DNA from 4 places in the Bradyrhizobium sp. CCBAU 11430 genome. Region 3 is predicted to be linked to each of the others. Evidence: riboswitches for the same ligand, from Rfam matches in the RefSeq annotation. Region 3 holds a riboswitch; each other region holds the start of a gene.
The links. A riboswitch is a leader RNA that binds a small molecule or an ion and turns the genes downstream of it on or off. The one in region 3 is predicted to bind cobalamin.
Positions count from the first base shown of each region.

Region 1: it holds a riboswitch for cobalamin, as region 3 does, so the genes downstream of both, XI04_RS05100 (TonB-dependent receptor) here and metE (5-methyltetrahydropteroyltriglutamate--homocysteine S-methyltransferase) in region 3, are expected to answer to the same signal.
Region 2: it holds a riboswitch for cobalamin, as region 3 does, so the genes downstream of both, XI04_RS05015 (DUF1636 family protein) here and metE (5-methyltetrahydropteroyltriglutamate--homocysteine S-methyltransferase) in region 3, are expected to answer to the same signal.
Region 4: it holds a riboswitch for cobalamin, as region 3 does, so the genes downstream of both, XI04_RS05080 (energy-coupling factor ABC transporter permease) here and metE (5-methyltetrahydropteroyltriglutamate--homocysteine S-methyltransferase) in region 3, are expected to answer to the same signal.

Region 1 covers NZ_LBJV01000007.1:56,806-58,999, reverse strand. Annotated here, with positions in the region: gene XI04_RS05100 (TonB-dependent receptor) at 1-767, opposite strand, end outside; cobalamin riboswitch at 884-1,085, opposite strand; gene XI04_RS05095 (histidine phosphatase family protein) at 1,158-1,730, shown strand; gene cobT (nicotinate-nucleotide--dimethylbenzimidazole phosphoribosyltransferase) at 1,723-2,194, opposite strand, start outside.
Region 2 covers NZ_LBJV01000007.1:40,258-42,451, forward strand. Annotated here, with positions in the region: gene XI04_RS05005 (cobyric acid synthase) at 1-182, opposite strand, end outside; gene cobO (cob(I)yrinic acid a,c-diamide adenosyltransferase) at 188-823, opposite strand; cobalamin riboswitch at 864-1,083, shown strand; gene XI04_RS05015 (DUF1636 family protein) at 1,178-1,552, shown strand; gene cobW (cobalamin biosynthesis protein CobW) at 1,549-2,194, shown strand, end outside.
Region 3 covers NZ_LBJV01000068.1:58,330-60,523, forward strand. Annotated here, with positions in the region: gene XI04_RS27440 (nodulate formation efficiency C protein) at 1-34, opposite strand, end outside; cobalamin riboswitch at 718-920, shown strand; gene metE (5-methyltetrahydropteroyltriglutamate--homocysteine S-methyltransferase) at 1,022-2,194, shown strand, end outside.
Region 4 covers NZ_LBJV01000007.1:53,505-55,698, forward strand. Annotated here, with positions in the region: gene XI04_RS05070 (cobyrinate a,c-diamide synthase) at 1-206, shown strand, start outside; gene cobA (uroporphyrinogen-III C-methyltransferase) at 203-934, shown strand; cobalamin riboswitch at 980-1,198, shown strand; gene XI04_RS05080 (energy-coupling factor ABC transporter permease) at 1,237-1,914, shown strand; gene cobF (precorrin-6A synthase (deacetylating)) at 1,961-2,194, shown strand, end outside.

The DNA of each region.
Region 1 (2,194 bases), on a different contig from region 3:
ATGTCGAAGCGGTAGTCGAGGCCCTGCACATTGGTGCTGCCGCCCGAGCCGTAATGCGCGCGGAACGAATTCAGCGAATCCCAGGAGAAATCAGCTTCGTTCCGGATCGCTCCCGTGTGCGGCTGCTTGGTCACAAAATTGATCGCCCCGCCGGCGGCGCCCTCGCCCGAGATCAGCGATGCCGGGCCCTTCAGGAATTCCACGGCTTCCAGATTGGCGGTGTCCATGATCCGCGAGGTCATGTTCTGCGGACCGATCTTGATGCCGTTGTAGAGCGTGTTGATCTGGCTGTTGGTGAAGCCGCGCATCGAGAAGGCGGAAGGCTCGGCCGGATTATCGCCGGAGGTGACGCCGACCGCCCCCTGCGCCACGTCGGACACGGTGCGATAACCCTGCTCGCGCATGGTCTCCGCGGAGATCACCTCGACGGTCGCGGGCGTCTCGCGCACCGTCAGGCCGAGCCGCGAGGCGCTTTCGGCCACGGCATTGCTGTTGAGCGGCGTCGGGGGTGCCGCAGTCGGCACGGCAGGCTTCGGCATCGCTGCTGCGGTCGCCGGCCTGCGCGCTGCTGCGCGGCGCGTGCTCTGCGCCTCCCGGCCGGCAGGCTTGGCCTGCTTGCGGGATTGGGCCGGCGACACCTCGACCGGCGGCAGGGGCTCTCGGGCCTGCTGCGCCAGCGCAGCGGGCGGATCGAGAGCGGCAAAGGATGTGAGTGCCGCGGAGGCGAGCAGGAATTTTCGCGGTCGTACGATACGGATGGAAGACACGGTTTCGGGCCTCGGTATGACGTCAGTGGCACGTCACAGCGAACGAGGTCTCACCTTTTGGCCCTTCAGCCGTCCGATGAAGCCGAATGTCTGTACTCCCCGACCGACATCTTCGCGTGTGACCACGGCTGACGGCAGGTCTCCTGGCTCGCGGGTCATCACCACTTCGTCGCCTTCCCGGGACCGAGGACCCAGTGGCTTCTGACGAAGGATTATCCGCTCACAGTTGCGGGGGCAGCCACGGCGTTGGGGACAATGTCCCCGCACCGTATTCCCTTTTCATCCCCTCTCGGGGAAACCGTCGCGAGCATCTAGGATTACCATCACAACAGAGTCAATGTGCCAGTTGCGGCGTTATGGCCACAACGACCAACTTCCTTGGAGATGAGCATGGAAGGCGAGACCTTCCTCTGGTTGATACGGCACGCGCCCGTCGCGGGCGTCACAGGCACGATCCACGCGTCCGACGCGCCGGCCGATCTCAGCGATCGCGCGCAACTGGACGCTGTGCGACGGCACCTGCCACCGGATGCCGCCGGCTATGCCAGCCCGTCGCGGCGTACGGTCGAGACGGCGCGCGCGCTGGGCCTCGAGCCGGAGCCCGTCAGTGAATTCCGCGAGCAGGATTTTGGTGACTGGACCGGCCATCGCCATGACGAACTCGAGGCGACCCGCGGTGAGGCCTATGCGCAGTTCTGGAACGATCCAGCTGGCGGACGACCGCCGGGCGGCGAGAGCTTTGCGGATCAGGTCGCGCGTGTCCGGCTGGGCCTGTCGCGGATCGCAGCCGGATCGGCCACGCTCGTCGTGCATTCCGGCACCATCCGCGCCGCGCTCTGCATCGCGCTGGACCTGACGCCGACGGCGGCCTTGCGCTTCGTGGTCGATCCGCTGTCGCTGACCCGGATCGATCGCCTCCTGAGCGGCTGGCGCGTCGTCTCCGTCAATCAGCGGATCAGTTAGGACGATCCGGCACATTGGCCTGCGCAAACGTCGCCATGCCGTTGTGGAGGCTGCAGGCGAGGCGCACCAGCGGCAGCGCGATGGCGGCGCCCGATCCCTCGCCGAGCCGGAGATCGAGGCTGATCAACGGCTGCACGTTCAGCGCGCGCAGCACCAGCCGATGCCCTTGCTCCGCCGATTGATGCGACGGCAGCAGGAACGGCTGGCACGACGGATTGAGACGTGCCGCCGCCAGCGCCGCCACCGATACGATGAAGCCATCGATCAATACAGGGATGCGGCGCTGCGCGGCCGCGATGATCGCACCTGAGATCGCCGCGATCTCCAGGCCGCCAACGGCGCATAGGATTTTTTCCGGCGAAGCGCCGCCAACGCCGTGACGCGCGATCGCAGCATCAATCACACGGGCCTTGTGCGCGCGCCCCGCCGCATCGATCCCGGTGCCGCTCCCCGCAATCTCTTCG
Region 2 (2,194 bases), on a different contig from region 3:
AGCGCCTGGGCGCGGCCGATCTCGCCGCCATCGATGGTGACGGCGGCGTTGTTCGACATGTTCTGCGGCTTGAACGGCAGCACGCGCAGGCCGCGCCGCGTGAAGGCACGCGCAAGGCCTGCGACGATGAGCGACTTGCCCACGTCCGAGCCGGCCCCCTGGATCATCAATGCGCGCGCCATCGAACTCAGAACTCGACGCCGGCCTGCGCCTTGATGCCGGAGCGGAAGGGATGCTTGACCAGCGTCATCTCGGTGACGAGATCGGCGATCTCGATCAGCTCGTCCTTGGCGTTGCGCCCGGTGAGGACGACATGCGTCATCGGCGGCTTCGAGGTGGTCAGAAACTCGACGACCTCGGCGATGTCGAGATAGTCGTAGCGCAGCGCGATGTTGATCTCGTCGAGCACGACCATGCGCAAGCTCTCATCGAGGATCAGCTCCTTGGCCTTCTCCCAGCCGGCGCGCGCGGCGGCGATGTCGCGGGCGCGGTCCTGCGTCTCCCAGGTAAAACCTTCGCCCATGGCGTGGAACTGGCAGAGGTCGCCGAAATGGCCGGTGAGCAGGCGTCGCTCGCCGGTATCCCAGGCGCCCTTGATGAACTGCACGACCGCACAGGGGAAGCCATGGGCGACGCAGCGGACGATCATGCCGAAGGCCGAGGAGGACTTGCCCTTGCCGGCGCCGGTGTGGACGATGATGAGGCCCTTTTCGCCGCTCTTGGTCGCCATGATCTTGTCGCGGGCGGCCTTCTTCTTCGCCATTTTCGTGGCGTGGCGGGCGTCGGTTTCCTCGGCCGTTTTTGTATCCGGTTCAGGCGTCATCGGTCCCGGTCCTTCGGCTTGACAAGTGGCGGCCACCGGCAAATGGTGGCCCGGCGTTGGTTCCTGTCCTATGACAGGCGAAGAGGGAATGCGATAGGGTCCGAATCGGCAAGATTTGGGTCCAAAATGCAGCCGCCCCCGCGACCGTGACCGGAGAGATGCCCGAAGCCACTGATTCCCGCGGGAATCGGGAAGGCGGGGATCGAAGGGCAAAACCCTGCTCCGCAAGCCGGGAGACCTGCCAGCGCGGACGAGTTTTGGACCGGCGGACGGGGTGTTCCGCGACGGGGAAACGGGCCTTCTGAAGAATGGTCCGTGTGCCTCATCGCCTCCCGCTGTTATCTGGAAGAGGCGATGACCGTCACACTTCACGTCTGCATCACCTGCCGTGCCGGCGAGACGCCTGGCGAGGGCGAGGCGACGCCCGGCAAGCGCCTGCATGGGGCGATCCTCGACGCCGGCGTGCCCGAGGGCGTCAATGTGGTTCCCGTCGAATGCCTGTCGGCCTGCAATCAGGGCTGCTCGGTCGCGCTCAGCGCGCCCGGCCGCTGGTCGTATGTCTATGGCCGCCTGTCGGATGCGAATGCGCGGGATGTGGTCGCGGGCGCCGCGGCTTATGCGGCGGCGCCGGATGGTCTCGTGCCCTGGCGCAGCCGGCCGGAAATATTCCGCAAGCAATCGCTTGCCCGCATTCCCCCCATTGCCGTCGTGCCGGAGGCCGCCGAATGAACTCGCTCGCAAAAGTCCCTGTGACGGTGGTCACCGGTTTTCTCGGCTCCGGCAAGACGACGCTGATCCAGCATCTGCTCAGCAATGCCGGCGGCAAGAAGCTCGCGGTGCTCGTGAACGAGTTCGGCAGTGAGGGCGTCGACGGCGAGATATTGAAATCCTGCGCCGATGCCAATTGCCCGGAGGAGAACATCATCGAGCTCGCCAATGGCTGCATCTGCTGCACGGTCGCCGACGATTTCATCCCGACCATGGAAAAACTGCTGGCGCGGCCCGTGCGGCCCGATCACATCCTGATCGAGACCTCGGGCCTGGCGCTGCCGAAGCCGCTGCTGAAGGCGTTCGACTGGCCGGAGATCCGCTCGCGCATCACCGTCGACGGTGTGATCGCACTTGCCGATGCCGAGGCCGTCGCCGCCGGCCGCTTTGCGCCGGATCCTGATGCCGTCGAAGCGCAGCGGGCGGCAGACCAAAATCTCGATCACGAGACGCCGCTGTCGGAGGTGTTCGAGGATCAGATCGCCTGCGCCGATATCGTGCTGCTGACCAAGGCCGATCTTGCGGGCGCGGCGGGGCTTGAAGCGGCCAAGGCGGCGATTATTGCCGAGATGCCGCGCCGCGTGCCGATGCTCCCCGTGACCG
Region 3 (2,194 bases):
GTGGGTTGTCGCTGGCGCCAATGGTGTTGCTCATGGCAGCCGGCCAGGCTAGGCACATTAGAAGTCCGCCCAGGGCAAGCCATAGCGCGGGTCTTCCCGACATTCTCTTCATAACCCTCGGCCTATCGCGTTTCATCCGTACATCTTTCAAAGCTGGCAACCTTGAAGCTGCTATGAGCGGGCGCAAGAAGTTTACGGAGAGGCGACGGGGCACCCGTGGCTATCCCGCGCGGGCAGCCGCTCCCCTCTATGTCACGCGCCGCTAACTTCCCTAGCCCGCGACAGCTTCAATTGGCTGAGCTGGACATACCGAGCAAGAGAGACTGGGTATGTCGAGCGGCTTGCATTCTTTGTGCCAGGGAGAGGGCGGAGAGTTGCACGGGTTTTATGTCCCTCTTGTCGACTTTCCAACCTGCGCACGCTTCGATGTTTCCATTCAGTGTATCGGCCGCAGTTTGTGGATCCTTTCAAGTGCGTTTGCCGTCATTGAACCGTCTGGTACGCGATCGTTGGCGTCGGCGTGCGGCCTACATGATGGCTGGCGACACGAAGCCGACTTAATCGATGAACTTTGAAGTCTGGTTAGCACGCAAGTCAACCTGCTCGTCCCGTATGTTGCTAGATTGCGCTGCTCATAGAAAGGCACGGTTATTCGCCTAGATGTCGCAGATTAGCTTGGCACATGATCTGAGAGGTTGACGGAAGAGTCCTCCTGTCGATAATCCAAGTCGTCGAGGTTCTCCGAATCCCACTTGATCCGGAGCTAAGAGGGAAGCCGGTGCAAATGCCGGCGCTGCCCCCGCAACTGTGAGCGGCGAGCTACTGTCCAACGATGTCACTGAAGCCAGCACGGCTTCGGGAAGGCCGGACAGCAGCGATGACCAGCAAGCCAGGAGACCTGCCCCGACGATGTATTGGTCCACGGGCGGGGTGTCTCGGTGGTGCGCCAAGCAGCCGTCGCATGCGCGACTTCCTCTGCCTGCGTCCGCCATGGCCTTTGTCCCCAACAGGGGTTAACACTATGTCTCTTCTCTCTCTTCCGGTTGCTACGCTCGGGACGCCACGCATCGGTCCAAGGCGTGAGCTCAAACTCGCTCTCGAAAGCTACTGGGCGGGAAAGATCAGCGAACAGCAATTGCTCGAGGACGCATCCGGGCTGCGCGCAGCTAACTGGGCTCGTCAGAAATCTCTCGGCGTCACGATCATTCCGTCGAATGACTTCTCGCTGTATGATCAGGTGCTCGATACAAGTGTCATGGTTGGTGCTATCCCGGAGATCTACGCCTCGAAAGGAGACTACGTTTCCCTCAAGACGTACTTCGCCATGGCTCGCGGATCACAATGCGACGACCAGGATACGAGTTGCGGTCTCCGCCAGCGGGGGTCTGGCGCACCCGCGCAGGAAATGACTAAGTGGTTTGATACCAACTACCACTACATGGTTCCCGAGTTTTACAAGGGACAGGCGTTCAGACTTTGCTCTCGCAAACCCATCGAAGAGTATGAGGAAGCAAAGGCTCTCGGCTTTCAGACCCGCCCTGTCCTGATCGGGCCCGTCACATTCCTAAAACTCGGCAAGAGTGCCGATGGCGCGTTCCAGCCCCTATCCCTACTAGATGATTTGATACCGATCTATATTGAGGTTCTGCATGAATTGGCCGAACGAGGGGCAAGTTGGGTTCAGTTTGACGAGCCCTGCCTGGTCCTTGATCTGGACGAAGCGGTACGAAAATCACTGCTACATGCTTATAAGCGGTTCGCAAAAGAGGGACCGGCTATCAAGATCATGGTTGCCAGCTATTTCGGCGACCTAGGCGACAATTTGGATACCGCCTTGAGCCTCCCAGTCTCGGGTCTGCACGTTGACCTGGTTCGAGCGCCAGAGTTGTTGGATCAGATCATTGCTGTCGGTCGAAGAGATCTCGTAACGTCGCTCGGTGTCATCGACGGCCGGAATGTGTGGCGATCGAATCTGTCGTCGCTCCGTCGGCGGTTGGAGCCCGCGATTGCGAAGCTCGGCAAGCACCGTGTACAGCTCGCTCCATCCTGCTCGCTGCTTCATGTGCCGGTCGATGTTGAACTCGAGACCGGGCTCACGTCCGACGTCAAGAGCTGGCTTGCTTTCTCTGTTCAGAAGATGCGTGAGCTTGCGATCCTGGCGCGAGCACTCGCTGGCGACCAAAATGTCGGGCTC
Region 4 (2,194 bases), on a different contig from region 3:
TGGCCGAACTCGCCGCGCCGATGCCGGGACATCGCTCCGGCGCGCGCCTGCGCGGCCACGAATTCCACTATTCGACCATTCTTGCCCAGCCTGATACGCCGCTGGCGGTCGTGCATGATGCGACTGGCGCAGTCATCGCCGAGACCGGCTCGCAGCGCGGCCACGCCACCGGCACCTTCTTTCATCTGATCGCGGAGGACCGGTGAGCGGATTCGTCTCCTTCATCTCCGCCGGGCCCGGCGACCCCGAGCTTCTCACGCTCAAGGGCGCCGCGCGGCTGCGCGAAGCCGACGTCGTGCTCTATGACGATCTTGCCTCTGGCGCGATCCTCGATCTCGCCCGGCCAGGCGCCAATCTCGTCGCGGTGGGGAAACGGGCAGGGCGTCCCTCGACCAAGCAGCACCACGTCAACCGCCTGCTGGTCGACTATGCGGCGACAGGCGCACGCGTGGTGCGGCTCAAGTCGGGCGACGCCGGCATTTTCGGCCGGCTCGAGGAAGAACTTGAGACGCTGCGTGAGGCCGGCATCGGCTACGAGATCGTTCCCGGCGTGACATCGGCCTGCGTTGCCGCGGCGCAAGCCGGCATTCCCCTGACCCGGCGCCATACCTCGCGCCGGGTGCAGTTCGTGACCGGGGCTGATGTCACCGGCGCGTTGCCGCCTAACCTGAACTGGGGGGCACTGGCCGACCCGGAAGCGACGACCGTGGTCTATATGGGCCGGCGCACCTTCCCAGCGCTTGCTGCAAAATTGATCGCGCACGGCCTCGCCCCAACCACGCCGGCATTGTTCGCCGAATCCCTCGGACGCCCCGACGAACGGCTGGTCCGCACCACCATCGCCGAGCTTGCCGAGCAGCTTGCGCGCGGCGGCGCCGCCTCGACGGCCGCCGTGATCCTGTTTGGGGCGCTGGCGGGGGATTATCCGTCATGACGGCCCTGGCCGCCGTTCGCCCCTTGACGCAGGCTCAGCGAAAGGGGCACACAAGAGAGGCATGGTGCTCGACGCGGCGCAAAGCGCCGGAGCATAATCGGGAATGGGGATGGGCGGACCCAGTTGCGGCGCCCAAAACCCCAGCCGCCCCCGCGACTGTAAGCGGTGAGGGACTCCGATCAGCCACTGGGCCGCAAGGTCCGGGAAGGCCGGAAATCCCGGGGAACCGCGAGCCAGGAGACCGGCCCTGCACGTTTTGAGGCCAAGGCCGTCGGGTGTGACGGCAGGAAGGAAATTGAGCCATGCATATCGAACCCGGCATAGTGACGGGCGCCAAGCTCGTGTTGAGTTACGCAACCGGCATCGCCGCAGGCGGCGTTGCGCTGAAGCTCGCGGTGGAGACCGTGCGTGAGCAGGGCATCACGTCGTTCGCGGCGCGGACGCTCGCCACCACAGTCCTCGTCTTCACCTTCTTCGAGATCCTGCCGCACTTCCCGGTCGGCGTCTCCGAGGTGCACTTCATTCTCGGCTCGACACTGTTCCTGCTGTTCGGCGCGGCGCCTGCGGCCTTCGGCCTTGCGTTCGGTCTGCTGCTCCAGGGCGTGTTCTTCGAGCCCGCTGACATCCCGCAATACGGCATGAACATCACCACGCTGCTGGTGCCGCTGTTCGCGATTCAGGCGATCGCCACACGGATCATTTCGCGCAACACCGCCTATGTTGATTTGAAGTATCGGCAGGCCCTGGCGCTTTCGACGACCTATCAGGCCGGTGTGATCGCCTGGGTGGCGTTCTGGGCGCTCTATGGCTCCGGTTTTGCCATGACCAATCTCGCCAACATCGCGACGTTCGCGGCGTCCTATGCGCTGGTCATCGTGATCGAGCCGCTCGCCGATCTCGCGGTGCTGGCACTGGCGAAGTCGCTGCGCGGCGTCACCGCGCCCGGCCTCGTCACCCCGCGCCTGCACAACGCGGCCTGAGAGACAAGCGAGCGGGCGGCCGCAAGGGCCGCCCGTCGCGTTCGCGATGTTCACGCTCTCCCTGATAGGCATCGGTTGCGGCGATCCCAACCAGCTCACGCGCGCGGCTGTTCGAGCGATCAACGCCGCTGATCTCGTCCTGATCCCGCGCAAGGGGACGGCGAAGTCCGATCTCGCCGATCTCAGGCGGACGATCTGCGCGGACGTGCTCACCAGCGACAAGACAATCATTGCCGAATTCGATCTTCCCGTGCGCGACGCTGGTGAAGCTGACTATCGC